Regions from separate parts of the Scandinavium manionii genome, predicted to be linked through region 3. Evidence: predicted binding sites of a transcription regulator. Region 3 holds the regulator's gene; each other region holds the start of a gene.
The links. Region 3 encodes CRP, which controls carbon source genes, mostly activating them, when cyclic AMP is high. Its sites were predicted from a motif close to ATGTGANNNNNNTCACAT; they were not measured.
Positions count from the first base shown of each region.

Region 1: the regulator CRP is predicted to act here: its motif matches at 1,266-1,283, upstream of MUU51_RS16225 (mannitol dehydrogenase family protein).
Region 2: the regulator CRP is predicted to act here: its motif matches at 3,857-3,874, upstream of MUU51_RS21060 (6-phosphofructokinase).
Region 4: the regulator CRP is predicted to act here: its motif matches at 1,293-1,310, upstream of rhaS (HTH-type transcriptional activator RhaS).

Region 1 is NZ_JALIGC010000039.1:380,274-388,422, forward strand. Features, by position in the region: gene MUU51_RS16225 (mannitol dehydrogenase family protein) at 1-1,173, opposite strand, end outside; gene uxuA (mannonate dehydratase) at 1,380-2,570, shown strand; gene yeiP (elongation factor P-like protein YeiP) at 2,684-3,256, opposite strand; gene MUU51_RS16240 (YkgJ family cysteine cluster protein) at 3,391-3,645, shown strand; gene setB (sugar efflux transporter SetB) at 3,642-4,823, opposite strand; gene fruB (fused PTS fructose transporter subunit IIA/HPr protein) at 5,193-6,323, shown strand; gene fruK (1-phosphofructokinase) at 6,323-7,261, shown strand; gene fruA (PTS fructose transporter subunit IIBC) at 7,278-8,149, shown strand, end outside.
Region 2 is NZ_JALIGC010000040.1:697,130-705,278, forward strand. Features, by position in the region: gene MUU51_RS21040 (hypothetical protein) at 1-160, opposite strand, end outside; gene MUU51_RS21045 (class II fructose-bisphosphate aldolase) at 230-1,072, opposite strand; gene MUU51_RS21050 (PTS sugar transporter subunit IIC) at 1,059-2,426, opposite strand; gene MUU51_RS21055 (PTS sugar transporter subunit IIB) at 2,419-2,733, opposite strand; gene MUU51_RS21060 (6-phosphofructokinase) at 2,745-3,725, opposite strand; gene MUU51_RS21065 (PTS transporter subunit EIIC) at 4,112-5,479, opposite strand; gene MUU51_RS21070 (enolase C-terminal domain-like protein) at 5,758-6,957, shown strand; gene MUU51_RS21075 (GntR family transcriptional regulator) at 6,958-7,674, opposite strand; gene pdeB (cyclic di-3',5'-guanosine monophosphate phosphodiesterase PdeB) at 7,777-8,149, shown strand, end outside.
Region 3 is NZ_JALIGC010000037.1:395,551-403,699, forward strand. Features, by position in the region: gene argD (bifunctional acetylornithine/succinyldiaminopimelate transaminase) at 1-773, shown strand, start outside; gene MUU51_RS11600 (YccS/YhfK family putative transporter) at 778-2,850, opposite strand; gene crp (cAMP-activated global transcriptional regulator CRP) at 2,904-3,536, opposite strand; gene MUU51_RS11610 (OsmC family protein) at 3,843-4,247, shown strand; gene MUU51_RS11615 (phosphoribulokinase) at 4,319-5,188, opposite strand; gene MUU51_RS11620 (YheU family protein) at 5,229-5,447, opposite strand; gene MUU51_RS11625 (hydrolase) at 5,444-6,466, opposite strand; gene MUU51_RS11630 (ABC transporter ATP-binding protein) at 6,564-8,149, opposite strand, start outside.
Region 4 is NZ_JALIGC010000029.1:49,681-57,829, forward strand. Features, by position in the region: gene rhaB (rhamnulokinase) at 1-1,138, opposite strand, end outside; gene rhaS (HTH-type transcriptional activator RhaS) at 1,440-2,276, shown strand; gene rhaR (HTH-type transcriptional activator RhaR) at 2,350-3,192, shown strand; gene MUU51_RS01645 (hypothetical protein) at 3,338-3,880, shown strand; gene MUU51_RS01650 (PTS fructose transporter subunit IIB) at 3,805-4,119, shown strand; gene MUU51_RS01655 (PTS fructose transporter subunit IIC) at 4,112-5,233, shown strand; gene MUU51_RS01660 (glycoside hydrolase family 38 N-terminal domain-containing protein) at 5,326-7,929, shown strand; gene ptsP (phosphoenolpyruvate--protein phosphotransferase) at 7,922-8,149, shown strand, end outside.

The DNA.
Region 1 (8,149 bases), on a different contig from region 3:
ACGTTGCAGGTGCAGGCGAATACCTTCCAGCATGCGCTGAGGCAGTTTCTGGCTGCCGTCCATCGCGATTTGCCAGGTGCGGTGCTTTAATGCCGGATTGGTGAAGCGGTCGATCAGGCTGTCGGCGTAACCCTGCAAGTCCACGCCGGTGATGCGCAGCGTAGGAGCCTGTTCTTGCATCATCAAACGCAGCGCTGCACGGCGAAAATCAGCGTCCTGCATACAATCGCTGATGTGCTCGTAGCCTGCCAGATAGCCGAGGTAGGCGAGGAAAGAGTGGCTGCCGTTCAGCATCCGCAGTTTCATCTGTTCCCACGGCAGCACGTCACTCACAAGCTGCACGCCCGCAATCTCCCAATCAGGACGTCCCGCCACAAAATGGTCTTCTACCACCCATTGAATGAAGGGTTCAGAACTGATGGCACATGGATCGTTAACGCCAATCGCCGCTTCAATTTCCGCCAACGACTCTTCCGTCGCCGCCGGAACGATGCGATCGACCATAGTGCCCGGGAAGCTAACGTGTTCCGCTATCCACTGTGCCAGCTCTGGTGAGCGCTTGTTGGCCATGCCCAGCACCGCGTTTTTTACCACGTGGCCGTTGTCCGGAATATTATCGCAGGAAAGCACGGTGAACGGCGCCAGCCCGCGCTCGCGGCGACGGTGCAGGGCTTCGACCAGAATGCCCGGAGCGGAATGTGGTTCAGACGGATTCTCCAGATCGTGAACGATCCGTGGCTGCGACACATCCAGACGACCGGTGGCCGGGTCGATGCAGTAACCTTTTTCGGTGATGGTCAGGGAAACAATCGCCACCTGCGGCTCACAGAATTTCTCAATAATCGCTGCCAGGGAATCGAGTTTAGCGTTCAGGCATTCATTCACCGCGCCGATAATAATCGGCTGATTACCGTCCACACCTTTCTCCAGCACGGTATAAAGGTGGTCCTGGGCGCGCAGCTGGCTCATCAGCACATCGCCGCTGAATAAGCTTATTTCACACAATCCCCAGTCACCGCCTTTCGCGTTCAGCACCCGGTCCGTTAGCAGCGCCTGGTGTGCGCGATGAAATGCGCCAAAGCCGAAGTGGACAATCCGCGAACGGAGCTGTTGTCGGTCATACTGAGGCAACTGCACGTTGTCGGGCAGCGTGGCGGTGGCGATCGTCTTCATTATATAAACACCTACTTAACCATTAATTAACAATGGGTAGTGTAAAGTTATATGACAGCAAATTGAATTGGTGTGCCGTATTTATCCGGGGAATGTGAGCTGGATCAATCAAAGCCGGGGCGGAAATTGACCCTTCCAGAGAAACATGTATGGTAGTCGTCATCTGTATTATTAATATTGGTATAACAACTTAAGAGGGTGAAGCAATGGAACAAACCTGGCGTTGGTATGGACCGAATGATCCGGTTTCTCTTGATGATGTGCGCCAGGCTGGCGCCACCGGCGTTGTAACCGCATTGCACCATATTCCAAACGGTCAGGTCTGGCCGGTTGATGAAATTAAAGCGCGTCAGGCGCTGTTAGCTGAAAAAGGGCTGACCTGGTCCGTCGTGGAAAGTATTCCTGTTCACGAAGACATTAAAACTCAGTCCGGTGAATGCAAAACCTGGATTGCGAACTACCAGCAGAGCATCCGTAACCTCGCGGCTTGCGGCATAGATACCGTTTGCTACAACTTCATGCCGATTCTCGACTGGACCCGTACCGATCTCGAATACACCCTGCCGGACGGTTCCAAAGCCCTGCGTTTCGACCAGATCGCCTTTGCGGCGTTCGAGCTGCACATCCTCAAGCGCCCAGGCGCTGAAGCGGATTACAGCGCGGAAGAGCAGCAGCAGGCGAAAGACTATTTTCATGCGATGAGCGCGGCAGAAGTCGAAAAACTGACTCGCAACATCATTGCTGGACTGCCGGGCGCGGAAGAGGGGTACACCCTGGACCAGTTCCGCAAACGTCTGTCTGAGTACGATCACATCAGTAAAGACAACCTGCGTGAAAATATGGCGGTGTTCCTGCGCGCTATCGTTCCGGTGGCAGAAGAAGCAGGCGTGCGCCTGGCGGTACACCCGGACGATCCACCGCGTCCCATTCTCGGTCTGCCGCGTATCGTTTCGACCATCGAAGATATGCAGTGGCTGAAAGAGACCGTCGACAGCATCTATAACGGTTTCACCATGTGTACCGGTTCGTATGGCGTTCGCGCCGACAACGACCTGGTCAAAATGATTGAAACCTTCGGTGACCGTATTCACTTCACTCACCTGCGCGCAACGTGCCGTGAAGCCAATCCGAAAACGTTCCATGAAGGTTCGCATCTGAACGGTGACGTGAATATGGTGGCGGTGGTTGACGCGATTCTGTCTGAAGAGTTACGCCGCAAGAAAGCGGGCGACCTGCGTCCTATCCCGTTCCGTCCGGACCACGGGCATCAGATGCTGGACGATCTGAAGAAGAAAACCAATCCGGGTTATTCGGCAATTGGTCGTCTGAAAGGGATGGCTGAAGTGCGCGGCGTAGAGCTGACGCTGAAAATGACCAAATACCCGGAACTGCTGTAATTGCGGTTAAACTGCTAGCCTGTTTGCCCGATGGCGTTGACGCTTATCGGGCATACAACATCTGAACCGTAAGCCCGGCAAGTGCAACGCCGCCGGGCGTTCACATCAAAAAATTAATCAGCGCGGCCCATATAGCGGCACTCTTCGATATGAATGCGGATTTTCTCGCCGGTCGTCAGGTATTCAGGCACCTGAATCACCAGGCCAGTGTTCAGCGTCGCCGGTTTAGTACGGGAGCTGGCGGATGCACCTTTGATGCCCGGTGCGGTTTCCACAATTTCCAGATCAACGGTTTGCGGCAGCTCAAGGCCCAGCAGCTGGCTGTCCCACAGCAGAACTTGCATGTCCGGCATCCCGCCTTCTGGAATAAACTGAATCTCTTCTTCAATCTGATCTTTATTGAAGGTGTACGGCGTGTAGTCTTCTTTATCCATGAACACATATTCGTTGCCGTCGATGTAAGAGAAGTCAACGAAACGGCGGGTCAGGGTCACGGTATCGACAATATCGTCGCCTTTAAAACGCTCTTCAACTTTGGTGCCGGTACGCACATCGGCAAAGCGCATTTTGTACAGCGTTGCTGCGCCACGGGCGCTCGGTGACTGAATATCAATATTTTTTACAATCAGCAGTTTGCCGTTGTAATTCAGCACCATACCTTTTTTGATTTCATTCGCTCTTGGCATTGCAATAATCCTGTTTCAGGGAAGTCTAAAATATCGCGTAAAAGTACTCGTGCCGCGGCTTTCAGGCAAGTGGAATTCGCTGGTTTTGTGAAAAGGTGATAAGGTGCGTTTCCAGATAAATGAGAGAGTGAAAGATGGATTGCCGACCGGACTGTGGCGCGTGTTGTACTGCGCCTTCGATTTCCAGCCCAATCCCGGGAATGCCCCACGGCAAACCTGCTAACACGCCCTGCATTCAGCTTGATGAGCGACTGCGCTGCAAAATCTTTGGCTCGCCGCTGCGCCCGAAAGTGTGCGCCGGGCTTAAACCTTCCGCAGAAATGTGTGGAGCAACGTCACAGCAGGCGATGAGGTATCTCATTCATCTGGAAGCGTTAACCGCACCCTAAACGTCTTTAATCCGCCACAGGCCAAATGTGGTGATGATGCACATCCCCAGCGCAATCCAGAACACCGCATGATAACTCCAGATTTCAGCCACTACGCCTGCCATTGAACCAGCAATAATCCAGCCGACGCGCGTGGTGTTACTGTACAGCGTCGTTGCCGCACCAGCCTGACCAGGCATCAAATCCTGAAAATAGAGCATGCCAATCCCTGCGAGAATGCCGATGTAAATGGCGTTCAACAGTTGCATCGCCAGCAGCAGCGCAGGGGAGTGAACGGTCAGCATCCCGATGTAGAAAAATACCCCCGCCACTACCGCAACACGCATCAGAAAACGCTTACCAAAACGTTTGGCGTAATAGCCCGCAATCAACATGGTCGGAATTTCCAGTCCGGCCGCGGTGCCCATCATCAGCCCAGCGAGTTTCTCCGGCAGATGCAGTTCATCGATAATGAACAGCGGCATATTAATGATGTACAGGCTGTTAGTGCCCCACATCATCGTACAGATGACGAACAGTAGCAGGGCGTCACGACGGTTGGTACGCGGCGCTTCAATGCGCGTGCCTGCGGCCGGGCGCACTTTGCGCATGCTGGGCAACAGCATCCAGACAACCGCGCCACAAATCACATAAGCCACTGCAGCGGACAGGTACATGGTGGTAAAACCAAAGCCCATCGCCAGCGCATAGGCCACGGGCGGGCCAATCACCCACGCCAGTGAAACCTGCGCCCGGAGAATAGAACTGAACATCACCGCCTCACGGCCAGTTTTATCGGCGTGTTCACGCGCAAGGGCAAACATCTGCGGGTTGGACGTCGAGCCGAAGCTGCTAAGGAAGACGCCAACAAACAGCAGGATGAAGTAGTTACGGTTCCATGCGAACAGCACGCAGGCCATCATCCCGAGCAAACAGCAAAAGACAATCAGTGACTTACGATCACCCTGACGATCTGAACGACCGGCGAGAAATTGACTCACCAGGATGCCAATCACCGCGCTGCCGGTAAAGAAGAAGCCGACCATCGCCGGGCGGACGTGGACTTCGTTGGTCAGAAACAGGCTCAGGGTTGGCGTCTGCAGTGCGCCAGCAATGCCAGTCAGAAACGCGACCAGAAGGAAGGCGGATGAGGTCAGATCAAATCCCCGGCGCGGGGTAGCAACGGTCGTATTAGACATTTTGGGTTATCAAAAAACAGGAAGAGGCCGAAGTTTACGCTGGCTGTCAGAAAATAAACAGTGGGTGCGTCAACGAATGCACAAAAAATCAAAATGGCATTTCATAATGAGAATCACTCCTGGCTGACGCGGCTGAACGCAGTGGCTGACGAAGCGGGAGAGCGTCAGCAAATGTGGCAGGAATGATAACGAAATGTGCAGTAGCTCTAAATTCTGTAATCCAGAAATAAACTTTTCTTGCGCATTGTACAAGGCTGACACAGACTCATTGAAACGTTTCAGCGTCATCTTTTCATCTTACAAGAAGCAGGGTGACGTATTTTTTCTCAAGTTAGCTGAAACGATTCAATTCAGCGAGAGAGGAGAACCATGTTCCAGTTATCAGCTCAGGATATTCATCCCGGTCAGCAGGCCGGTAATAAAGAAGAGGCGATTCGCCAGATTGCGTCAGCTCTGGTCAGCGCCGGCAACGTTGCGAACGGTTACGTCGACGGAATGCTGGCTCGCGAGCAGCAGACCTCGACGTTTCTTGGCAACGGTATCGCCATCCCTCACGGCACCACCGATACCCGCGATCAGGTTCTGAAAACCGGCGTTCAGGTTTATCAGTTCCCACAGGGCATTACCTGGGGCGAAGGGCAGACCGCGTATGTCGCGATCGGCATCGCCGCCAGCTCCGACGAACACCTCGGCCTGCTGCGTCAGCTGACGCACGTGCTGAGCGATGATGACGTGGCTGAACAGCTGAAATCCGCGACCACCGCGGAAGAGCTGCGCGCGCTACTGATGGGCGAAAAACAGAGTGATGCGCTGAAACTCGATAACGACACCCTCACGCTGGACGTCGATGCGAGCAGTCTGGTGACGTTGCAGGCGCTAAATGCTGCGCGTCTGAAAGAAGCGGGTGCCGCGGATGCCGGGTTTGTTGCACATGTCATTAATGACCAGCCGCTGAATCTGGGGCAGGGCATCTGGCTGAACGACAGTGCTGAAGGCAACCTGAAAAGCGCCGTTGCGGTGAGCCGGGCTAAAGCGCCGTTTACCGTTGATGGGCACTCCGCCGCGCTGCTGGTGACCGTCGCCATGGCCGATGAACAGCCAACTGCGGTGCTGAGCCGTCTGAGTGCATTGCTGCTCGACAATAAAGCTGAACGCCTGCTGAACGCCGATGCAGCAACGCTGTTAGCGTTGCTGACCAGCGACGATTCTCCTGCGGAAGATGTACTGAGTGCGGAATTTGTTGTCCGCAATGAACACGGACTCCACGCGCGTCCAGGAACCATGCTGGTGAACACTATCAAACAATTTAGCAGTGACATTACCGTCACCAATCTCGACGGCAGCGGAAAACCGGCTAACGGTCGCAGCCTGATGAAAGTCGTAGCGCTTGGCGTGAAAAAAGGCCATCGCCTGCGCTTTACCGCCCAGGGTGATGATGCGCAGGTGGCACTGAATGCCATTGGCGAAGCCATCGCTTCCGGTCTTGGGGAGGGCGCGTAATGAGCAGACGTGTTGCCACAATCACCCTCAATCCGGCCTACGATCTCGTAGGGTTTACCCCGGAAGTTGAACGCGGCGAAGTGAACCTGGTGCGTACCACCGGTCTGCATGCGGCGGGTAAGGGCATTAACGTTGCGAAGGTCCTGAAAGATCTCGGCATTGATGTGACCGTCGGCGGCTTCCTTGGTAAAGACAACCAGGATGGCTTCCAACAACTGTTCAGCGAACTCGGTATTGCCAACCGCTTCCAGGTGGTTCAGGGCCGTACCCGTATTAACGTCAAACTGACAGAAAAAGACGGTGAAGTGACCGACTTTAACTTCTCCGGTTTCGACGTCACGGCAGGCGACTGGGAGCGTTTTGTGAATGATTCCCTGAGCTGGCTGGGTCAGTTCGATATGGTGTGCGTCAGCGGTAGTCTGCCTGCGGGTGTCAGCCCGGAAGCCTTCACTGACTGGATGACGCGCCTGCGCAGCCAGTGTCCGTGTATCATTTTCGACAGCAGCCGTGAAGCACTGGTGGCCGGTCTGAAAGCTGCACCGTGGCTGGTTAAACCTAACCGTCGCGAGCTGGAAATCTGGGCCGGTCGCAAACTGCCGGAAATGAAAGATGTGATTGAAGCTGCGCACGCATTGCGCGAGCAGGGCATTGCACATGTGGTGATTTCACTGGGTGCTGAAGGCGCGCTGTGGGTCAACGCATCCGGTGAGTGGATTGCAAAACCGCCGTCCGTAGAGGTGGTGAGCACCGTTGGTGCCGGGGATTCGATGGTGGGTGGCCTGATTTACGGCCTTCTGATGCGCGAATCCAGTGAACATACGTTACGCCTGGCGACCGCCGTTGCTGCACTGGCCGTCAGTCAGAGTAACGTAGGGATTACCGATCGTACCCAGTTGGCCGCGATGATGGCGCGTGTTGACTTACAACCCTTCAATTGACAGCAGGAGAGGCATAATGAAAACGCTGCTGATTATCGATTCCGGACTCGGACAGGCGCGCGCCTATATGGCGAAAACCCTTCTGAGCGCGGCGGCCCAAAAAGCCCATTTAGACATTATCGACAACCCGAACGACGCTGAGCTGGCTATTGTGTTGGGTTCTGCACTGCCAGCGGATAGCGCGCTGAACGGCAAACAGGTTTACCTCGGCGATGTGAATCGCGCGGTGGCACACCCGGAGCTGTTCCTGAGCGAAGCTAAATCTCACGCAGCGCCGTACGTGACGCCTGCGGCGATTGCGCCAGTGGCGAAAAGTGGTGCCAAACGCATCGTGGCCGTTACGGCTTGTCCGACCGGGGTGGCTCACACCTTTATGGCCGCAGAGGCGATTGAAACCGAAGCCAAAAAACGCGGCTGGTGGGTGAAAGTTGAAACCCGCGGTTCCGTTGGGGCGGGCAATGCGATTACCCCAGAAGAAGTGGCGGAAGCAGACCTGGTTATCGTCGCGGCAGATATCGAAGTAGACCTGGCGAAATTTGCCGGCAAACCAATGTATCGCACGTCTACCGGTCTGGCGCTGAAGAAAACGGCTCAGGAACTGGACAAAGCGGTGGTTGAAGCTGAACCGTATCTGCCGAAAGGCAACGTACAGTCGGCTCAGGAAGGTAAGAAGAAAGGCGGCGGGGCGTACAGCCACCTGCTGACCGGCGTATCTTACATGCTGCCGATGGTGGTAGCGGGCGGTCTGTGTATCGCGCTCTCCTTCGCATTCGGCATTACCGCGTTCAAAGAAGAAGGCACACTGGCGGCGGCACTGATGCAAATCGGCGGCGGCTCAGCCTTCGCGCTGATGGTTCCGGTGTTAGCGGGTTATATCGCCTTCTCTAT
Region 2 (8,149 bases), on a different contig from region 3:
AACGCAGCATTAATGTTTTTTGCGCTTCGCTATTCAGGGGATCTGCCGATAATGTATTTTCCAGAGCCGTTAATTCAGCCGCAAGCTCTCCCGCCTGAATATCATATTTTTCCGTATCTGTATTATACGGCTTAAACACTCTTTTTAGTGATTCAAACATAGCTATCTCCCGCCCTGATGATTGTCGGGCAACCAGGGTTACAGTGAAGAGTAAAGATTAACGCATCCGTTATTTAAACAATGCGATCTTTTCGATTAATACCGCAGCCACCGCATCGTTAGCCGGAATTAAAAATTTTCGCACGCTGTCATTAACTTTGCCTTTGCCAAACGTCTCCTGGCAATGACCGACCCACTGAACGTTCATCTCTGTACCGACGTTCACTTTGTCGATTCCCCCCGCCACGGCACGGCGCATATCCTCATCGCTGACGCCCGTCCCACCGTGCAGTACCAGAGGCGTTCTGGTGACTTCGCTGATGTCCGCCAGGCGCTGATGCTGGATTTTGGCTTTGCCGGTATACAGGCCATGTACGGTGCCCACGGAGACCGCCAGCATATCGACCTGCGTTTCAGCAACAAAGTGCCGGGCATCTTCCGTAGTGGTAAAACAAATATCTTCCGCCGCCACCGCTTTACCGTCTTCCGAACCGCCGATTGCGCCTAACTCTGCTTCAACAGATACATTTCGCAGACGGGCAATTGCGATAACTTTTCGCGTATTGGCGATATTCTCTGCCATTTCCAGATGCGAGCCGTCATACATGACTGAACTGAACCCGGCATCAATTGCCGTGTTAATGGATTCAATATCCGAACAGTGATCAAGATGCAGGCAGGTCGGGATATTCTGGCTTTCAGCTAAAGAACAAACCGAATCAACCAGTAAGCGATAACCTAAATATTCCGCGGTGCCCGTTGAGATCTGAATCATTAGCGGGCTGTTCGTTACTTTGGCGGCTTTAAAATAAGCGGGCAACATTTCCAGACAATGTAAATTAAAGGAACCCACTGCTTTAAAACCGCGTTCTTTTGCTACCTGTAATAAATCTGGGAAGTTATACAGACTCATGCACTTTTTCCTCTTGAGGTTTGGTTGATTTACCATTCACGAACCAGGCGATGAGCGCCACGAACAGGATAAATACGCCAACAAACGTCCAGTTATTCTGGAAGACATGCCCCAGAATCAGGCCGCTGCTGATCACGTCGGAGTCGCTGAAGGTCACGCCGGTAAAGCCGTAGCTTTCCAGCATCGGTACCAGGATTGCCGGCAGGAAGGTAATGAACAGGCCGTGTACCACGCCGCCGATCACTGCCCCTCGCCTGCCCCCCATCGCGTTACCGAAAATGCCTGCGGTACCGCCGGCAAAGAAGTTGGTCAGCAGACCGGGGAGGATCATCGCCAGACCAAACATCGGGAAGACAATCATGCCAATGATTGAACCCGCTGTGGTGGCCAGGAAACCGACGATGACGGCGTTAGGGGCATACGGGAACAGAACCGGGCAATCCAGCGCGGGTTTAGCGTCGGGCACAATGCGCATCGCAATGCCGCGAAATGCGGGAACCAGTTCGTTAAGCAGTAGACGCACGCCGCTGTAAAGCACGAACACCCCGGCAACAAACTGAATCGATTGCATAAATGCGAACATCAGGTAGTTCACGCCGTTAGAATACTGGCTGATGTACTCCGGGCCAGCCGCCAGAGCCGGGATGAGATACATCGGGATCATCACCACGGCCATAGAGAGGTAGGTATCCTGCAGGAATTTGAAATTATCCGGCAGCACCAGGTCTTCAGTGGATTTCGATCCTTTGCCCACCACCTTCGCCACCGCCGCCTGCACCAGATAGCCAATAGTGCAGAAGTGGCCCAGGGCAACATCATCAGAACCCGTGATACGGCGAACCACTGGCTGAGCCAGCGCGGGCATCAACACTGCCATAATCCCGCCGAAAATCCCGCCGGTCAGAATCAACGGTGCCCCTGTCAGCCCCGATTTGTAGCCGATAACCGCACCGATGGTTGCCATCCACAGCAGTGCCTGCCCGGTAAGGAAGATATATTTAAACGGCGTAATGCGGGCAATGATGATGTTGACGATGAAAATGACCATCAGCGTGAGTGCCACTTCGGAACCGAGCTCGCGGTTTGCCAGCCCCGCAATCGCCGCCACGTCGGTGATGTAGCCCTTCATGCCAAAGCCGTGGGTGAAAATATCGTTCAGGAAGGTCAGGGTATCGACAATAATATTGATGCCCGCCATCATGATTAAAAAGCCGAGCAGCGTTTTAAACGTGCCTTCCGCTACTTTGCCCTTCGATTTCTTCTGCAATAAAAGACCGAGCATGGCGATAAAGGCAATCAGAATCGATGCCTGCCCCAGCAGGTCCTTAACAATAAAGTTAATAATGCTATTCATTTTCGAGTACCTTCACATTGCGTTCTTTTAAAAAGGCGACAATTTTCTGCTCGATTTCGTCTTTATCCGTTAAGCGGTGCAGAACGATAACGCGTTTAATTTCCTCTTCACTGGCGTCCGCCGTTAAAATATCGGCAAAGGTTTTTTGCGTGAGAATAATATCGGATTTAAAGGCGCCCGCTTCGGAGACGGTAGTGTGTTCAATCTCAGCAGGGATTTCTAATTTTTTAAGCACCGCCTTCGCCGTCATTTCAATGGCGAAACTGGAACCTAAACCGCAGCCACATACGCATAGAATTTTAAGCATTGATTCACTCCTCAAATAATATCGAGTTGCCTGGCTAATTTATAATGATGCCCTTCGGTGTCGACGAGGCGCTTTTGCATACTGATTAAATCTATTGGGATCGGTTTATTACTCGAATTAATAATGACTGCTTTATTTCTCATGCCTGACCGGATACAGCGCACGACCTCTGTGGCCATTATGGTACCCTGATAAATCTCTTCGCAGGTTGGCTCACCGTTACGCAGGCTATAGCCGATTATTGACTTACGGATCCGCACGCCAATTTTCGGTTCAAGCTGTTTAATCATGGTATCAATCGCCCCCTGAAAGCCGGGGGAGTACTCTTTGGTGTAGCCTTCAGAACAGAGGATCACGACACTGTTTTGCGATTCAAGCCTGGCAGTAATTTTCCCGGCCAGTTCGCTCAGCGTCTGCTGGCATTCAGGGATCAGCGCGAAATCGGCGTTGCTTTTAATGGCCGACTGCAACGTCAGTTCACCACAGTAGCCCCCCAGGAGCTCAACCATAAATACCCGTCCCGGCAATGCCCGCCCTGTATTACGCAGCTTTGCGACCTCTTTAATAATTTGTTCGCAGGCAGTAGAAAAACCAATCGTGTAATCGCTGCCGTAGACGTCATTATCGATGGTCATGCCGACGCCGAAGCAATTAACGCCGTACTCACTAAGGTGGTGAAGAAACTGTAATGAACCATCACCGCCCGCCATAATAAGCACATCAATATGCAGGGCTTTAAGCTGCCTGGCGATGGTTTCATATTCAGAGGCCATCAATTTACGGCTGGTTCTACCCGAAGACATAATCGGAATGGCGGCAACAGAAAAGTCCACTAAATCACGTAGAGAAATAGCCTGATGCGTATTTTTCAATAGACCAGCAATACCACCATTAAATAAGATGATATCTGCCCGCGCGAGTCGTGACACTTGAAATACAAAATTATTTATCCCTGTCACATCTCCGCCACTAATTACCATGCCGATTTTCATGAGCGTCACCCCGTTTAATTTCCTGACAATGATTTTTCCTTTTAACAAGCCCTAAATTTGCAATGAAAGTCACAAATTTGTCATTCCCGTACCCATCACAGGTATTGACAGATGCCTGGAAAGACTCATTTTTGTGAATTTAATCACATTTAATCTTTTATTCACGAGCTGATTAATTGACTTTTATTTCAATAGATTACTGCGCATCTTTTCGTGTTCTGTTTTCGGTTTTTCACACGCGGGGAACGCACGTAAAACGCGCTTTAAAAAATGTGAGTTATCACACAGTTTTTCTGCGTAACTGAATAAAAGAGAGGGATAACGGAGAGATTTGGCGTATTAAAAAGGCGACTCACGCCGCCCTTTAGATCTGAAATCGTATTGGTTTACTGTTGTTCCCGGCCCACCAGCAGCGTGGTCAGCGTAAACGACAGCACTAGCGCAATTACCACGCCCGACAGCGCAAAGACAAAATACGGGCCGATATAGGCCGGTAAACTGAAAATGCTCGACAAAATGTAGCCGTACAGGCGCACACCGAAGAACGCGATAAACGCCGAGGCTACTGAACTGGCGATCGTTGCGGCGATAAAGGCCTTTTTATAGCGCGTCAGCACGCCAAACAGCGCCGGTTCGGTAATGCCGAGCAGCGCGGAAACCGCCGCCGATAGCGTCACCGTACGGTCCTGGCGATCCTTGCTCAAACGCCAGATAGCAAACGTCGCCCCGGCAATCGCCATATTGGCCATAAACATCATCGGCATCAGCATGTCGTAGCCGCGATCGCTGAAGTTTTGCAGGGCAATCGGCGTCATTGCGTGATGCATCCCGGTCAGGATCGCCACGGGACGGATCGCCCCCACCACCAGCCCGGCAAAGCTCGCTGACACGCTGAACAGGCCTTCGATAAACAGCGCCAGCCCTTTACCCAGCCAGATGCCAATCGGACCAATCACCACCAATGCCGCCAGCGCGCCGATAAACAGCGTCAGCGTTGGCGTGAATACCGTTTTCAGCACCTCAGGCATGATGCTGTCGACCCATTTGTGGATGTATTTCAGCGCCAGCACCGAGAAAATTACCGGAATAACGCTCGATGAATAGTTAAACACCGACACCGGGATCGCGTTCATCAGCCACAGCGCGGAAGCCGCATCCGGCTGGTGCGTCGCCAGCGCCTTTGCCGCGTCGATTAAGGTCGGATACATCAGGCAAGCCGCCACCGCGGCCGCGAGGTATTCATTGGTTTTGAAGATTTTCGCTGCGGAAACCGCCAGGAAAAACGGCAGGAAATAGAACACGCCGCTGGCGATAAGGTCGATGACCATCACCGTTTCACTTTTCGGCGACACCACTTTCAGCGCAATTAATCCAGCCAGCAAACCTTTGATCATCCCGGCCCCGGCAATCGCTGGCACAATCGGACCAAACACGCCAGAGACGGTATCCATAAACAGCGACACCAGGCTTTTTCGCCCTTTCGCGTCCGACGCGGCTGGCGCATCACGCTGGCCCAGCGTTTCCTGCAATTGCTCATACCAGCCGTTCACTTTCGGACCAATGATTATCTGGAACTGATCGCTTTGTAATTGGGCGCCCAGCACGCCGGGCAGCTTCTTAATTTCGCTCTGTTCGATTTTGCTATCATCAATTAAATCAAAGCGTAAACGGGTCATGCAGTGCCAGACTTTATTGATATTATCTTGCCCACCGACCAGCTGAATAATCCGGGCGATGGCGTCTCGCGTCCCCATAGTGACTCCTGCGAAGTGTACTTGTTTTGGTTATCCGGATGGTAATCAAGCCCACCACGTAAAACAAACCAATAAAATTTGAAGGCCCTCACACTTCTCGATCTAATTAGCCATCAATGTCGTTTCGAGGCACAATTGGTCTGGTTTTTAATTCAATTAACCCTCTATTTCAGACCAAAATATTTATTCCAGAAAAAGGTTTACCTGCCCCTAAAAATAGGGCGAAGATAAATCATCAATCATGTTCTTTTTCTGTCTCAGACAGGGAGCTTTTTTCCGTGCAACCGACGCTTATTACCGCTATCGACTGCTTCATCACCCGCCCCGACCGCCATAATCTGGTAACGGTGCGCATTACCACTGACAAAGGCGTTACCGGCCTCGGCTGCGCCACATTTCAGCAGCGCCCTCTGGCGGTCAAAACGCTGGTCGATGAATACCTGCGCCCGCTGCTGATGGGCCGCGACGCCAATAATATCGAAGATCTCTGGCAGATGATGAACGTCAACGCCTACTGGCGTAACGGCCCGGCGATGAACAACGCCATGGCCGGGGTTGATATGGCGCTGTGGGATATCAAAGCGCGGCTGGCGAATATGCCGCTGTACCAGCTGCTGGGCGGGAAATCCCGGGATGCGATCGCCGCCTATTCGCACGCCAGCGGTGAAACGCTGGCACAGCTGTACGTCGCTGTCGATGGGTTGCTGGAAAAGGGCTATCGCCACATTCGCTGCCAGCTCGGCTTTTATGGCGGCACCCCGACGGAATTGCATGCGCCGGAAAACCCCTCGTCCGGCGCATGGTTCTGCCAGGACCAGTACATGCGTAACACGGTGGAAATGTTCCGCGCCCTGCGCGAACGCTACGGCCACCGTTTCCATATTCTGCATGACGTCCACGAACGCCTGTTCCCGCAGCAGGCGGTGCAGTTAGCCAAACAGCTTGAACCCTACCAGCCGTACTTTATTGAAGACATTTTGCCGCCTCAGCAAACCCCGTGGCTGGCACAAATTCGTCAGCAGAGCAGCGTTCCGCTGGCGCTGGGCGAGCTGTTCAACAACCCTGCGGAATGGCACGACGTAATTGTGAACCGGCAGATCGATTTTATTCGCTGCCACGTATCTCAGATTGGCGGGATCACCCCGGCGCTGAAGCTGGCGGTGCTGTGTCAGGCCTTTGGCGTGCGGCTGGCGTGGCATGGTCCTGGCGACATGACGCCGATTGGCGTGGCGGTGAATACGCATCTGAATATTCATCTCCACAACGCCGCGATTCAGGAATATATTCCGCGCTCGGCCACCACCGACGCGGTATTCCCCGGCGCACCGGAAGTTAAAGATGGCTACGTATATCCGCCGCAGGCCAACGGCATTGGCGTCGATTTCAACGAAGCGCTGGCCCTCGCGCATCCGGTGGTTTACCGCCCGCATGAATGGACCCAAAGCCGCCTGCCAGACGGCGCGCTGCACACGCCGTAATCAGCCTGGCTGCTGGCGGAATGCGAGGTTATCGCGGTTATGCGGGATCACGTAGGTGCAGGTGTAGTTGATATCGATAATATCGCTGACGGCGTAGACCTGCCCACCCGCCAGAATGCCACGGTTATTGATGAGCATCGCCGGGCTGCCCTTTTTGCAGCCCAATAATTCTGCCTGTTCCCGACTAACGTTTACCGCCCGATACGTCGTGAGCATGTGCGAAATTTGGTAGCCCTTTTCCAGAACATATTGCTGTAACGATCGTTCGATAACCTGCTGATTGAGGTCAGCGAACGTCGTCGACGGCATGCGCGACACCTCGATTTGCACTGGGCTGTCGTCCACATAGCGCAGACGACAAAACTGCCAGATAAAATCATCATCCGTTAGCCCGAATATCTGTTGCTCCTCGCGATTCGGGCGTTTTTTATGCAGGCTTATCATCCGATAACGCATCTGGTCGAAACGCTTTTCGGTAATCGAGTTGTACACCAGCGGATTATTTCGCGCCTGTTCGTTAATCCAGCATCCCGATCCCTGCACAATTCTGACGATGCCAATACTCGCCAGCTTTTCCAGCGCCTGACGTACCGTAAAGCGCGACACGCCGTATTCTTCCGCCAGCTGTCGTTCAGGCGGCAATTTGCGCGGGGCCGCATCACCCTGCTGATAAATTTTGCTGAGCAGATCCTGCGTGACGAACTCATTTTTTTTCATCGCCGCTTCCCAAATTAGTCCTTTGAAAAAAGACAGTTAACCCTATCATTGCATATAATTGGCAGAACATGATGAATTCAGCGCTGAAAGGAAAACAGGCCCATGACAAGTAAAAGAACGATCGGTCTGGTCGTGGGCGTGCTAATCCTCTCGGTCCTGTTACCGGTCACGCTCAGTGTGTGGCTCGCGCATTATCAGGCAGAAAAAGAGTTTAATCATGACCTCAACCAATATGGTGAACGCACCATATTGCGCACGCATCTGGTAGTGGAACAGGCTAAATCGGCACTGCAAGAAATTGACACCTTTCAGGGCCGGATCTGTAGCCCTGAACATCTGCAGGCAATGCGGCGCGCGTCCTATACGCACCGTGATATCCAGGAAGTCTTATCGCTCAATGGCATGAAGCCGGAATGTTCTTCCCTGGAAAGCCACAGCAGCGAAATGCAGTTTCCGCCGACCAACCGCCGGACCC
Region 3 (8,149 bases):
TTTCCGTGGGCGGACAGGCAAAATACTCCGACGGCTTTGGGCCAAAGCCAGCGGATATCATCCACGTTCCGTTTAACGATCTGCATGCGGTGAAAGCCGTGATGGACGATCACACCTGTGCGGTAGTGGTTGAGCCCATCCAGGGTGAAGGCGGCGTGCTGGCGGCGACCCCGGAATTCCTCAAAGGGCTACGTGAACTGTGTGATGAACACCAGGCGCTGCTGGTCTTTGACGAAGTGCAGAGTGGCATGGGGCGTACCGGTTCGCTGTTCGCCTACCAGTATTATGGCGTGACGCCGGATATCCTGACCAGTGCTAAAGCGCTGGGTGGCGGTTTCCCGGTAAGCGTGGTGCTGACCACGGAAGAGATTGCCAGCGCGTTCCATGTTGGTTCTCACGGCTCTACCTACGGCGGGAATCCGCTGGCATGTGCGGTAGCCGGAGCGGCGTTTGATATCATCAATACGCCGGAAGTACTGGGCGGCGTGAACGCCAAACGCGAACGTTTTGTGAAGCATTTGCAGAAAATTGATGCGGAATTTGATGTGTTCAGCGATGTTCGCGGCATGGGGCTGCTGATTGGTGCCGAGCTGAAACCACAGTACAAAGGTCGCGCTCGTGATTTCCTGCACGCTGCTGCTCATGAGGGCGTGATGGTGTTGAATGCCGGGCCTGACGTAATGCGCTTTGCGCCGTCGCTGGTGGTGGAAGACGCGGATATCGATGAAGGGATGGTGCGCTTTGCGGCAGCCGTGAAGAAGATAGTCGGCTGACGGTTTATGCCTGACGTTTAAGCCAGCTACCGTGATGTGGGCGCTGGCGCCAGGCCACTGACGAGATGGTGTGCATCGAATTCAGATGGCCCAGAATGCGTTGTAAATGCTGTTCCACGGTGCTTAACGGTCCGTGGGAGAGCGCCTCCGGCGATTCCATGATATTCGCATCGCCACTTCCCCCCGGCTCGTCATACTCCAGTCGCTGCTGGCAGCGCTGCAGAGCAATCTCGCAGGACTGCAAATAGCGTTCGGCCAAATCTTCAGTCAGCATGTTGTGCTCGCGCGCCAGCGTCGTCATCGCGTTGATGTGTTCGACGATAAACTGGCTGTGCGTGACCCACAGCTTCATGTCTGCCAGATAATGCGAGTTAAAGCCGGGCTCCTGCATCGCCTGGTTCAGCGAGTTGAACAGCGCGTTGTGCGCCTGATTCACCCGCATCCGCTGATAGGCCAGCGTTGGAGCCTGAGGATCGTTGCTGAGAATCAGTCGGATAGCCTCCTGATCCGCTTCCAGCGCCTGCTGTGCGTTTTTGCGTAACAGCCCGCTTTGCCACTGTGGCCAAAGCCAGACCATCCCGCCGAAGGCAATCAGACAGCCAATCACCGTGTCGACAAAACGGGCCAGAATGAAATGTTCACCGTTCAGGGTCAGCAGCTGAATGGTGTACACCGCAGTGACCGTAAAGCCGACCGTTGCCCAGCCGTAGCTCTTGCGAATGATCAGGTAGCTCGCCAGGGTGATGACTAACATTGATGCCAGCGTGTAGCCTTCCGGCACGTGAAAGTGCAGCGTGCCTGCGGCTATCACCAACCCGGCAAGCGTGCCCGCTGCGCGGTGGAAAATCCTGACCCGCGTTGCGCCGTAGCCGTTTTGCGTGACCAGCAGAACGGTCATCAGGATCCAGTACGGTTTCGGCAGATGCAGCGCCGCGCCCATCAGGCTGGCGATACTCAGCATGACGCTGATTCGCGCCGCACTGCGCAACGCCGGGGATTTTAGCGACAGATAGCTTTTCAGCGCGGCAAACAGCGGCAGGCGACGTTCGTTATCGGCCATCAGGTTGCGTGGATAGAGCGGTCGCTGAAGGCGCAGCACGCGAGCGATTCGGCTGAAGTGCCAGGCACAGAACTGCCCGACCGGATTATCCGGATGCTGACGTGCAATTTTTTCCAGCGCGCCAATCTGCTTGTCCATGTTGAAACGCTGTGGAAATCGGTGGTAGAGAATGTCATCCGCCATCACACGCAGGCGCGCCGCAATGGTCTGTGCATTCCAGCGGATCACCGCTTCGGCGTGGCTGCGTTCAACCAGTTTTTGGACTTCGGCGGGTTGGTGCAGGCTGACGGAAATGTGCTCCTGCAAATCGAGGCCAATCTGGAAGGCGCGCAGCAGGCGCTTATATTCGTGATTCTGATTGGCGGCCAGCATGTGCATTTGTTGATAGCACTGGGTAATCAGGTCGACTGCTTTCTGCTGGCGGCTGAGCAACGGCGGCAGTGCTTTTTCCGGATCGGTGTGTTGAGTCAGCAGGCTGTATTTGGCTTCACAGTAATCGGCCAGCTGCCGATACAGCAGGCTCAGGGATTCACGTAGCGGCTGTTCGCGCCACATCCAGAACCAGAACCAGTTGAACAAGCCATACCATAGTGTGCCGAGGGCGTAGATGAGCAGCGGTTCCCAGACCGGCATATTCCCCGCAAGGCTGAGCGTAAAGATGGCCGCAATGAGCGAGGCGGGCAGTAATCGGGCGTGAAGCGAACTGATTTCTGCGGTGACGCCGAGCAGCAGCGCCAGCCCGGTCAGGATCAGCGGTAAAGGCACGGTGTGCGCCAGCAGCAGTTGAACTGCGAGGCTACAGCCCGCAAACAGCGAGCCGCCAATAATCAGGCGTTTGAAGAAACGTTTATGCGGTGTGTCCAGCCCGGCAATGTTGCAGCAGGCGGGGACTAACGAGAACAGCAGACCGTACTTGAGGTAACCGAGCACCAGACCGATAGCCACGGGGGTACATAACACCAGCGTTTGCCGCAGTGCATAGTTAATTTCCGGGTGATAAATCAGCCTGCGCCACATCGGGGAAGAGACAAAAACGGCGTACTGCAGGGGCAATACGCCGTTCAGCTAGCTTAGCGGGTACCGTAAACCACGATAGTTTTACCGTGGGCGGAGATCAGGTTCTGATCTTCGAGCATTTTTAGAATGCGGCCAACGGTTTCGCGGGAGCAGCCGACGATCTGACCGATTTCCTGACGGGTAATTTTAATTTGCATACCGTCCGGGTGGGTCATTGCATCAGGCTGTTTCGCCAGATTCAGCAGCGTCTGCGCGATACGGCCGGTGACGTCGAGGAATGCCAGGTTGCCTACTTTTTCAGAGGTGACCTGCAGACGATTTGCCATCTGAGAAGAGAGGCGCATCAGGATATCCGGGTTCACCTGGATAAGCTGACGGAATTTTTTATAAGAAATTTCTGCCACTTCACAAGCGGTTTTCGCCCGAACCCAGGCACTACGCTCCTGACCTTCTTCGAACAGGCCAAGCTCACCGATGAAATCGCCCTGGTTGAGGTAAGAGAGGATCATCTCTTTACCTTCTTCATCCTTGATGAGTACTGCAACAGAACCTTTCACGATGTAGTACAGCGTTTCTGCTTTTTCACCCTGGTGAATCAGCGTGCTCTTCGATGGGTACTTATGAATATGGCAATGAGACAAGAACCATTCAAGGGTAGGGTCTGTTTGCGGTTTGCCAAGCACCATGCGCGGTTATCCTCTGTTATAAGCTGTCTCCAATGGCAGACACGACACTGCCACTGGCTTTGCAATCGTATCCTTCCCTGTGCCTGGGAAGTCGGCTGTCGGATTTTACTGCAGCCTGTAATGTGATGTTCTCTGCATACACGCATTACTTCAATGTATTACTGTAGCAGCCCGACTGTTTTAGCATAGCTTTTGTCGCCTGTCTCCTGGTGTCTCGCTTCAGCATGATGCGCGTCGCCTTCCGTTGCGAGAATTGTTATGTGCGCGTAATCTGTCAGGAAAATTGCTACTCTGGAGTTAACAAATATGCAAGCGCGTGTGAAATGGGTTGAGGGGTTAACCTTCCTGGGTGAGTCAGCTTCTGGCCACCAGATTATGATGGATGGTAACTCTGGCGATAAAGCCCCAAGCCCGATGGAAATGGTACTGATGGCCGCGGGTGGTTGCAGCGCGATTGACGTGGTGTCTATTCTGCAAAAAGGCCGTCATGACGTGACCGACTGCGAAGTGAAGCTGACTTCCGAGCGTCGCGAAGAAGCGCCACGCTTGTTCACCCACATCAATTTGCACTTCATTGTGACCGGTAAAGACCTGAAAGACGCTGCAGTGTCGCGTGCGGTAGATTTGTCTGCGGAGAAATACTGCTCTGTAGCGTTGATGCTGGAAAAAGCGGCGAAGATTACCCATTCGTTTGAAGTGATCGAAGGGTAAGAGTACTGCCCGGTGGCGCTGTGCTGACCGGGCGTAAGGCCGGATAAGCAACGCGCCATCCGGCAAAAACGTTAACCGATCTTTTTGCCTTCCATCAACCGCTCGACCAGCGGTGACATAATCAATTCCATCGCCAGCCCCATTTTCCCGCCTGGTACCACCAACGTGTTCATGTGAGAAATGAAAGAACCCTGCAACATCGCCAACAGCCAGGGGAAATCAATATCGCCCAGATTCTGGAAATGGATAACCACAAAGCTCTCATCCAGTGACGGAATGCCCTTTGCCGCAAACGGGTTGGAGGTGTCGACGGTCGGCACACGCTGGAAGTTGATATGCGTCCGGGAGAATTGCGGCGTAATGTAGTTAATGTAATCTTCCATCGAACGCACCACTGAATCCATCACCGCTTCGCGTGAGTGACCGCGCTCGCTGGTATCGCGGGTCAGCTTCTGGATCCACTCAAGGTTAACAATTGGCACCACGCCCACCAGTAAATCGACGTGTTTCGCGACGTCATTTTGCGGGGTCACGACGCCGCCGTGCAGGCCTTCATAAAACAGCACGTCGGTTGGTTCAGGCAACGGCTGCCACGGCGTGAAGGTTCCCGGCACCTGATTCCACGGAACGGCTTCATCGTAGGTGTGCAAATACTTGCGCGATTGTCCGGTTCCGTTCTGACCGTAGGTCATAAACGTATTTTCCAGCAGGCCAAAGTCGTTGGCATCAGGCCCAAAATAGCTGATGTGACGGCCCATATCGCGCGCTTTGCGGATAGCCATGTCCATTTCAGGACGCGTGTAACGGTGGAAGCTGTCGCCTTCTACTTCGGCGGCAGTGAGATTGAGCTGAGCAAAGATTTTACGGAAGGCGAGACTGGTGGTGGTGGTTCCCGCCCCGCTGGAGCCGGTTACGGCGATCACCGGATGTTTGGCAGACATAGCTAACAACTCCCTGCATAAGCAATGGTTTTTATGATAGTCAGCCGTGGAATTGGGTACGAGGCATGATGTTGACCGTCTCGTGCAGTTCGGACCACACCAGAACGACATCCCCGCTTTTCAATTGTTGTTTTACGTCGGCGACCTTGTCTTCAAGCGAACGTTCATGTTCACCATAATCGGTGCCCTCGCGCAATACAAAGCTTTCAATCAGGCTATCGAGCGTTTCGGGAGCCAGATCTTGCCAGGGAATAATCATAACGGGGTTCCTAACCAACGAGTGAGCCAGGCGGGAATGCGTTTCTCCAGCCACATTTCAGGATGGCGCAGCGTACCGCCGACAAATCCAACGTGACCGCCATACTCCGTCAGCTGGTACTGAATATTGGCCGGAAGCTCTTCCTGAGACGGAATCGAGTGATGATCCATAAACGGGTCATCTTTGGCGTGAATGATTAACGTCGGTTTGGTTATCTGACTCAGCACCGGCATCGCACTGCATTGGCGGTAGTAATCAATCGCGTCAGCATAACCGTGAATTTTTGAGGTAATCAGATCATCAAATTCGCGAATACGGCGCACGCTTTTCAGACGTTTCAAATCCACCGGCAACGTTCCAGGATAAGCCTTCAGTTTGCGAGACGCATTGGCTTTCAGCAGGTTCAGCAGATAGCGCTGATACACGCGGGAGAAACCTTTATCCATATGATAGCTACAGGCTTCCAGCATGAATGGCGCGGAGACGATAACCGCGGCATCAAGTGGCGTATTGTCGCCTTCTTTTGCCAGCAGACAGCCCAGCATGTTGCCACCCAGCGAATAGCCCACTGCGGCCGTTGGGACGTCACCAAATTCACGGCGCAGCCAGGAGAGGAACCAGGTGCCGTCTTCGGTTTCACCCGAATGGTAGATGCGCTGAGCGCGGTTCGGTTCACCGCTACAGCCGCGGAAATGCATCACCACCCCAAGCCAGCCGCGCTGCTGCGCTGCGTGAATCAGACCGTGAGCGTAAGGGCTGTACAGGCTGCCTTCCAGGCCGTGAAACACCACCAGGCGAGGTTTATGCCGTGCCTGATTCGGATCTTCACTCCATGCCAGATCGACAAAATCCCCGTCAGGAAGCTCAAGACGCTGCCAGTGCGGGGTGAACAACACTTTACGACGGATGAGACGCGGCAGCATGGTCTGCAAATGGCAGTTGCGCACGCCTTTCATCGGCACAAAGGTGTCGTTCTCTTCTGGAGGTACTTCAAAGTCTACGGGGGTTACCTGAGCCATACCTTTACGCTGCTATCGTGAAAAAACGCTCTACTATACCGTCATGACGGATATGTGTTTGTGAAAATGAGCCGCAGTGCGCTTTCGTTGAGTTAAATCACTCTTCCTGAAGCATCTGTTCCAGCTGCTCGTGTGCATCCAGCCACGCCATTTCGCACTCTTCCAGCCCTGATTTCGCCGTGGCCTGCTGTTGCAGACACTCGGTGAGCTCCGCTTTGCGTGCCTGATCATACAGCCCGCTGTCGCCGAGTTTTTCTTCTGCCGCCGCAAGTCTGGTATTGAGCTTTTCCATCTCTTTTTCCAGACGGGTAATCTCTTTACGCAGCGGCTGCGTCAGGGTGCGCAGTTCCGCATCACGACGTTTCTGATCTTTACGTGCCTGAGCGCTGTTGGCGTTGTCTTTTGGCGCGTCATCAGACTGACTTTCCTGCTTTTGAACATCGCTCAGCCACTGCTGATAATCTTCAAGATCGCCATCGAAAGGTTCCACTTTCGCATCGTGAACCAGATACAGATCGTCGGTGGTGGAGCGCAACAGGTGACGGTCGTGCGAGACCACAACCAGCGCGCCTTCGAATTCAATCAGCGCTTCAGTCAGCGCCTGACGCATGTCGAGATCCAGGTGGTTCGTCGGTTCATCGAGCAGCAGCAGGTTCGGGCGCTGCCAGACGACCAGCGCCAGCACCAGACGGGCTTTTTCACCGCCGGAGAAGCGACGCGTTTCTTCGCTGACTTTATCGCCCTGGAAACCAAAGCCGCCGAGATAATCGCGCAGCTGTTGTTCCAGCACTTGCGGCGCCAGACGCACCAGATGCTGCAGCGGCGATTCGTCGGCGCGTAAAAATTCCAGCTGATGCTGGGCGAAGTAGCCGAGTTTAATACCCTTCGCCAGACCCATCTCTCCGCTCTGGGCTTCCAGCTCACCGGCCAGAAGTTTAATCAGCGTCGATTTACCCGCGCCGTTGCGACCTAAAAGGCCTATGCGTGAGCCGGGTACGAGATTGAGTTTAATCGAATCCAGAATGGTGCGATCGCCATAGCCCGCGCTGACTTTTTCCATTTTCAGTAATGGATTGGGCAGGCTTTCCGGTTCGCGGAAGCTGAACTGGAACGGGTTATCGACGTGCGCCGGAGCAATCAGCTCCATGCGTTCCAGCATCTTCACGCGGCTTTGCGCCTGTTTAGCTTTAGACGCTTTCGCTTTAAAGCGGTCAATAAAGCTCTGCAGGTGCGCCACTTTTTGCTGTTGGCTTTCGTACATAGACTGCTGCTGAGACAGGCGAGTTGCGCGCTGGATCTCAAACGAGGAGTAGTTGCCGGTGTACTCAAACATCGCCTGTTGTTCGATATGAATGATTTTGCCGACCACCGGGTCGAGGAAATCGCGGTCATGGGAAATCAGGATTAGCGTGCCCTGATAGCTTTTCAGCCATTTTTCCAGCCAGATTACAGCGTCGAGATCGAGGTGGTTAGTCGGTTCATCGAGCAGGAGCAGATCAGAACGACAAATCAGCGCCTGCGCCAGGTTGAGGCGCATACGCCAGCCGCCGGAGAAGGAGCTGGTTGGACGCTCGAGCTGTTCATTGCTGAAGCCCAGACCGTGCAACAGGCTGGAGGCGCGGGCGCGTATAGTCCACGCATCAATGGCATCCAGTTTGCCGTGTACGGTGGCGATGGCGTGAC
Region 4 (8,149 bases), on a different contig from region 3:
CATACAGCAGCGCCAGACTGTCGAAAATGCAGCGCGCCAGTTCGGCAACGCTTTCCGGCACCGGCTGCTGGCTTTCGCGGCAGGCGGCCTGAATTTCGGCGCTCATGTTGTCGGGATTAATGAAGCGGTCATCGTTCGGATTGATAACGAACTGACAGGCGGGCAGCATCTGTGTGTGAGCGATAAGCCTTGAGATATCACTGACGTTTTGCTCTTTCAGAACGCGTTGCAGCAACCACAGGCCCATGATGTTTTTCAGCACCCGGTAGCGGCCTTCCGCGCCGCCTTCGTTGGTGATGTTGTTCGCCAGCGCGCTATCGCTAGTACATGGCGTTTTGCTTTCATAGCCCATCAGCGACCAGGTGCCGGAAGAGAGATAGGCCGTATGCTTGCCTGTCAGCGGCGAAGCAATCACTGCACTGGCGGTGTCGTGGCTGGCGACGGCGACCACCGGGATCTGATTGCCCAACGGGCAAATCCAGTGTCCTACCACGTTGCCTGGATGCGTTGGCGTGCCAAACCAGCTGCGCGGGGCGTGCGCCCAGTTGAGCAGGTCTTCGTCCCAGTTATCGGTGTTGATATTCACCATCTGGGTGGTGGTGGCGTTGGTGTATTCCCAGTTCATTTTGCCGGTCAGGCGATAGGCGAAATAGTCGGGGATCAACAGCGCATGGGCGACGCTGGCCGCCGCTTCCGGCTGTTGTTCAGCGAAGGCGCGGAACTGGTAAAGGGTGTTAAACGGCAGGAACTGAATGCCGCTGCGGCGGTAAATATCGGCGCGTCCGAGCTCTTTTTCCGCGAGTTGCATCACGCCCTGCGTGCGGCTGTCGCGGTAGGAAATCGGCAGACCGACGCGGTTGCCGTCTTTATCCAGCAGCACATAGTCCACGCCCCAGGTATCAATGCCGATGCTGTCGATAAGAATGCCGTCGTCGCAAACTTTCTTCAGCCCGCAGCGAATTTCAGCTTCCAGGCTGTCGATATCCCAACAGTCGGTGCTGTCCACTTTTTGGAGCGTATTCATAAAACGGTGGATTTCACGCAGTGTCAGAGTCTTTTCTTTGCGGTCGTAACAGGCAAGCATTACGCGTCCGCTGGAAGCGCCTAAATCAACCGCCACACAATGGCGAAAACTCATGGGGAGATCCTTCTGATAGTCATTACAGACAGTCTGAAGGAGCGTCGTCATATCGACCTTCTCACCACTGACAGCCCTAAATGGTGGCTGGCAAGAAAGCAAAGATGAACGTGAGGGGCTTCACAATTTCCAGTAATAAGTCCGTTTCATGCGGGTGTGACGCTGAACGCATTTCCTGCTTTTTCCTGTCGTTTCTTGAAAAACAGACAGGGTTTGCGTGCTTTAGTGTCAAAAATTCAAGGTGAGAATGGCGGGGGCTGCTTATTATCCTGATAACTTTTCTCATTTCGTGGAGGCCATGATGACCGTACTGCACAGCGTGGATTTTTTTCCGTCAGGACATGCACCTGTTGCCATTGAGCCACGGCTTCCACAAGCAGAGTTTCCGGAGCACCACCATGATTTTCATGAAATTGTGATTGTGGAGCATGGCACCGGTATCCATGTGTTCAACGGCCAGCCATACACCATTACCGGCGGGACGGTGTGCTTCGTTCGTGATCATGACCGTCATTTGTACGAGCACACCGACAATTTATGCCTGACCAATGTGCTGTACCGGTCTCCGGACGCGTTCCGGTTTCTGTCCGGCCTGCAACAGCTGCTGCCGCAGGAGCAGAATGGCGTATACCCGTCGCACTGGCGGGTGAATCAGGCGGTGTTGCAACAAGTCCGGCAGGTTGTGCAGCAAATGGAAGCGCTCGATAGTGGGGACGACATGCACGCCATCGCCAACCGCGAAATTTTGTTTATGCAGCTGTTGGTGCATTTGCGCAAAGGCAGCCTTGCGGCAGAGGCGACCAATAACGATGCTCGCCTGAGTTTGCTGATGGCGTGGCTGGAAGACCATTTCGCCGACGATGTGTGCTGGGAAGAGGTTGCTGACCGCTTTTCGCTGTCGCTGCGTACCCTGCATCGCCAGCTCAAACAGCACACCAGCATGACGCCGCAGCGCTACCTCAATCGCATTCGTCTCACCAAAGCGCGTCACCTGCTTCGCCATAGTGACGAAAGCGTTACAGACATCGCATTTCGCTGTGGTTTTGGCGACAGTAACCACTTTTCGACGCTTTTTCGTCGCGAGTTCCAATGGTCTCCGCGTGACATTCGTCAGGGGCGCGACACGGTACTTCAGTAACGCGAGACCAGTCACCGTTTTTTGCTGTAAAAACAGCTAATAATATCCGGTTATCCGCTGTTTGAGGTTCGCTGTGCCTGCACCACTCATTCTTCGAAAAGCCGAATTTTTTACGTCGCCGCAGCAAGCGGTGGCGGTGGCCGATCGCTACCCGCAAAACGTGTTTGCTGAGCACACGCATGAGTTCTGTGAGCTGGTGCTGGTGTGGCGCGGCAACGGACTGCATATCCTCAACGATCGCCCGTACCGCATAACGCGGGGCGATTTGTTTTACATTCGCGCGGAAGACAAGCACTCCTACGCCTCCGTTAACGATCTGGTTTTGCAGAATATTATTTATTGCCCGGAGCGGCTGAAGCTGAACCTCGACTGGGCGGCGCACATTCCCGGCCTGCATGGAACGGCCTGGACGCCGCACTGGCGGATTGGCAGCAGCGGCATGACCCAGGCACGACAGGTGATCTCCGCACTGGAACAGGAGAGCCATAAAACCGGTCATCACGCGAACGATATGGCTGAGTTGTTATTTGCCCAACTGGTGGTGACATTAACGCGCCATCGCTTCGCGACCGATAACCTGGCGGCCACCGAAAGCGAGGCGCTGCTCGATAAGCTTCTCACCGCACTGGCGGGTAGCCTGAACAGACCTTTCGCGCTGGATCAATTCTGCGAACAGCAAACGTGCAGTGAACGCACGCTGCGTCAGCAGTTCCGCAGTCAGACGGGCATGACCATCAACCACTATTTACGCCAGTTGCGGATTTGCCACGCGCAATATCTGCTGCAGCATTCCGAATTGATGATCGGGGAAATTGCGATGCACTGTGGCTTTGAGGACAGTAACTACTTTTCAGTGGTGTTTAACCGGGAAGTGGGGATGACGCCTGGGCAGTGGCGTCATCGTAATGCGGCCTGAAATAACCGCGAAGGAGAATATTTTAAATAACCTACAATTAATAGTGTTATTCCTCACGTGATATTAAAATGAGTGCTCTGTGCAATAAATCACATTTAACAGTGATTTTTTGCTTTATGCTCCGATTATTATTTGCGGAGGTAGTATGCCAGCTATTTTCATCACATTTATCATGAACGGTATCGCTTTTTTGCTATCAATTGATAGCAAAATTAAAGCGCTGCTGGATAATGTGTGCTGGTTTAATTCCCTGCAAGACCTGACTGCAAATAATACGCCGGATGACGGTGATATGGATGTGCAAATGGCGCAAAACTGGTCGAGTTTATGGGATTGTGCAGGTCAGGCGCTGTACATAAATATCGAGCATCATTTTTATCTGCCCGACCCGTCAGCCCAGCCCGCGTCGCCATCGACATTGGGTTGCCGTAAAAGAACGGAACTGACATTCAGTTTCCGCAATTCGAGTCTGCATCAGTTGGTGATGTGCCGTCATGCCAGTGGCTCAGATGGTGATCATCTTCTGGCATGCCCATCGCTATTCATAAAGCACAATGCGCGTTTTCGCCATTGTGCTTTTTTATTATCTGAACTCATCAGAGAGGATGCGTTATGTACATTGTTTGTGTCGCTGCTTGTCCAACCGGTGTCGCGCACACCTTTATGGCCGCTGAAGCCCTTGAGATAACAGGGAAAAAACGGGGTCATGATATCAAAGTAGAAACCCAGGGCGGTCTGGGGACAGAAAACGAAATTACCGCTGACGACCTGTCCCGGGCCGATGCGGTAATCATCGCCGCTGACGTGGCTATCAGTGATAAAGAGCGCTTCGACGGCATGATAAAACTGGAGTGCAGCGTTTCCGACCCAATCAAATTTGGCGATGCGGTATTTGAAGCCGTAGAGCAGGAGGTGGCAAATGGCTAAGTTTCAGGGCGGGGGGCAGCGCTCCACGGGCGCAGAGGTGAAAAACGCCATCATGACCGGCGTCTCATGGATGCTGCCGTTTGTCATCTCCGGGGCAGTGATCATGGGGATTGCACGTATCGGTGCCTCGTTGTACGGCATTGATAACATCTGGGATGCCAGCCACGAGCAGGCCGCCAGCGTGATGGTGCAGATGCTGCATAAATTCGATGGTTTCGGTGGCCTGGCGTTGTCGCTGATGCTGCCGGTAGTGGCGGGTTATATCAGTTTTGCCCTGGCGAACAAACCGGGTCTGGCGCCAGGCATGGTGGGCGGCCTGTTGGCCAGCAATCTGGGCACCGGATTTCTTGGCGCTCTGGCGGCGGGTTTTGTGGCAGGTTACATCGTTCTGGCCCTGAATCGCTGGATTAAATTACCGAAAACCCTGGCCTCCGCGGGGCCAATTTTTATCCTGCCGGTAGGCGGCACGCTGCTGACCTGTATCGTGATGGCCTTTGTGATTGGTACTCCGCTGGCGGCGCTGAATCACGGTATGGAGCAGTGGTTGCTGTCGATGTCGGGCACCAACAAAGTTCTGTTGGCGGCGGTGATTGGCGGCATGGTGGGCTTCGACCTTGGCGGTCCGGTCAATAAGGCGGCGGTAACGACCGCGATGGCGCTGCTGGCCTCCGGTATCTATGACCCGAATACTGCGGCTCAGGTGGCTATTATTGTTCCGCCGATTGGCCTGGGCGTGGCGACGTTGATCTGGTCTTCGCGTTTCCCGGAATCGTTGCGCGAAGCCGGTAAAGCCTCCACCCTGATGGGGCTTATCGGTGTGTCCGAAGGGGCGATCCCTTTTGCGCTGGCTAACCCGCGCATCATTGTTGTTAACGTCATTGGCTCTGCCGTTGGCGCGTCGATGGCCGTTGGACTGGGGGCGAGTAACCATGCCCCTATTTCTGGGTTTTATGGCTGGCTGGCGGTTGAGCAATGGCCGATTTATGTCCTGTCCATTGCCTGTGGTTCAGCGATTATTGCGTGCGGATCGCTATTCATTTTCCGTGGCGAAGCAACGCCTGTTTCGGGTGGTAATAAAACAACGCCTGCGCCGAAATTTAAAGCCAGCAGATAATACGCTGCTGGCGTATTAATCCGAACAGTTTGCAGCGTGGATCGATTATTTCCTCCGCGCGGGAGTCGCACATCTTAAATACGGAAAATAATATGAAGACAGTTCATTTAATTCAGCATACGCATTGGGATCGGGAGTGGTATTTCACAGAGAATGACTCGCGAACGGTCCTTTATTATTTTATGGCCGACGTCATTGCGCGCCTTGAAGCCGATGAATCATTGGGGCCTCTGGTTCTGGATGGGCAGACGGTGGTGCTGGAAGACTATTTCCAGGTGGCTCCGGACAATCGTGAGCGAGTCCTTAAGCTCATTGCAGCGGGACGGCTGCTGATCGGTCCGTGGTATACCCAGACTGATTTTTTGGTGGTCGGTGCAGAGTCCATCACCCGTAATCTGCTGTTGGGCATGGCGGACTGCCAGACGCTGGGCAGCCGTATGCCCGTTGGTTATGTTCCCGACTCATTCGGGCAGAGTGCGCAGTTGCCGATGTTCCTGGCCCAGTTCGCTATCGATCGGGCGGTTATCTGGCGCGGCTGGTGTGAACACGACGTCGCCAGCAGCGAGTTTATCTGGCGCAGCGCGGACGGCAGCAGTGTGACCACCGCGGTTCTGCCCTGGGGCTACGGTTGCGCTAAATGGCTGCCGACGAATGCGGAGGAAGCCTGGCGGGTGCTGCCGGGTATATTGCAAAAACAGGCGAAATTTAGCGCGTCAGCGCAGATATTGCTGCCAAACGGCAATGATCAGTCTCCCTTTGAATATGGCGTGCCCGCCATGCTTGACACGCTCAACGAACAGCAGGACGAGTACCGTTTTGTGCGCAGCGATTTCAGCCGCTATTTTCAGGCACTGGAAGGCGAAACGCTGACGGAATTTCAGGGCGAGCTGCTCAGCCCGAAGTATATGCGCATCCATCGGGGCATTTTCTCGACCCGCATGGATATCAAACAGGCCAACGCCAGGCTTGAAAACTTTGTCAGTCAGCAGCTTGAACCGCTGCTAAGCGTGGTGTGGCGGTTGGGGCTGCCTTATCCGCAAACCGCTGTGGAGAACATCTGGCGCGAGGCGATGAAATCCCATGCCCATGACAGTATCGGCGGCTGTAACTCCGATCGCGTTAATGCGATGGTCAAAGCGCGGCTGACATCCGGGCAGGAAAGCGCCAGCCAGCTGTTTGAGCTAAATATGAAAATGCTGGCGGAAGGGATCGATGCCCGCCAGCAAGGCAAAAAAATCATTATCTTCAACTCGCTTCCTTACGAGCGCGACGGCCGGGTGGCGCTGACGCTGTATGTCCCCGGCACTGATTTTTGCATCGTTGATGCCTCAGGACAGCCCTGTCGCTGGCAGATTGTGCATGAAGAACAGCAGGATATGTCGGTTATTGTGCAGGAGCTTTCTAACAGCACGACGACGGTCTGGTATCGCAAATGTACCCTCCTGCTGGAAGCGAAAGCGCTGCCAGCCTGCGGATATCAGACGTTATATCTTCAGGAAGATTGTGCTGCAGGGTTTGTCGCGACAAGCGGGGAGATTTCAGCGCTGGAAAACGCCTGGCTGCGTCTGACGCTGGATGAGGGGCAGATCTCCCTGCTCGATAAACGTAGTGGTAAACGTTGGGAACACATTCTGCAACTGGTCGACGGCGGCGATGCGGGCGATAACTACAACTATTCGCCACCGGAGGAGGACTGGCGCGTGACCAGCGATGGCGCGTTGACGTCTGCCACCTGGCAGCGCGGTACGCTTGCCGATACGCTGACACTCAACTGGTCCATTGCTGCCCCCGTCGATCAGCTGGCTCGCCAGCAGCATCTGTGCAACACGCAGTTGAATGTCAGCATGACGCTGGCGCTTGATCATGACTGCCCGCTGCTGGATGTGCAGGTGAGCCTCGATAACACCTTGCGTGATCATCGCTTGCAGGTCGAAATCCCCACTGACATTGGCGAGATGTTCCACTTCGCCGATCAACCTTTTGGTCTGATCCGCCGTGAAAATCGCCCGCAAACGCTGGCGGTGTGGCAGCAGGAACAGTGGACGGAAGCGCCCGCTTCGCTGTGGCCGATGCAAAGTCTGGTGATGATGCATAACCAAAGCCATGGGATGTGCGTGGTGACAGAGGGACTACGCGAATATGAGATCCCGGCGGATAAACCGGCAACGCTGGCGATAACGCTACTGCGCAGCGTCGGCTGGCTGGGACAAGCCAATATGCCGTGGCGTCCAGGACGTGCCTCTGGCATGGTTTTACCTTCTCCGGACTCACAGCTGACGGGGCCATTTCACTGCCATTTTGCACTCCTGCCGCTGCATCAGGGGCCGGATGCGACATTCTGGCGCGACGTGGAGAACTGGCGCACGCCCGCCCTCGGCTGGCTGGATTCCGGCTGGTCGCGCTTTAAAACCAACCCGCACGGCAAGTCATTCCCGTCCTCGTACAGCCTGTTGAGCTGGGATACGCCGTTGCATTTCAGTACGCTCAAAAAAGCGCAAAACGGCGATGCCCTGATCCTGCGTGGCTGGAATCCTGGCACCTCGCTGCTGTCCAGTGCGGCCCCTGTTGCGGCGGGAGATATCACGCCTGTCACGCTGGCGGAAACCCCGCTTTGTGCCCCGCAAAAAACGGTTTCTGCTTGCGCGCCGGTGAGCTGGCGGATCCAGCCTGCGAAAGAAGGAAAATCCGATGCTTAAAATCCCGTTTATTTGTCCCCTGGAAAATGGCCTGCACGCCAGACCCGCCAGCGAACTGGAACAGCGAGTGACGCCATTTAACGCCCGGGTCACCCTGCATAATCTGCGCAATCAGAGACAGGTGGATGCGCGTAGTGTACTGGCGTTAATTGGCGCAGACGTGGTATTTCAGGATGCCTGCGAACTGCTGATTGATGGTGATGACGAGCAGGCAGCACGC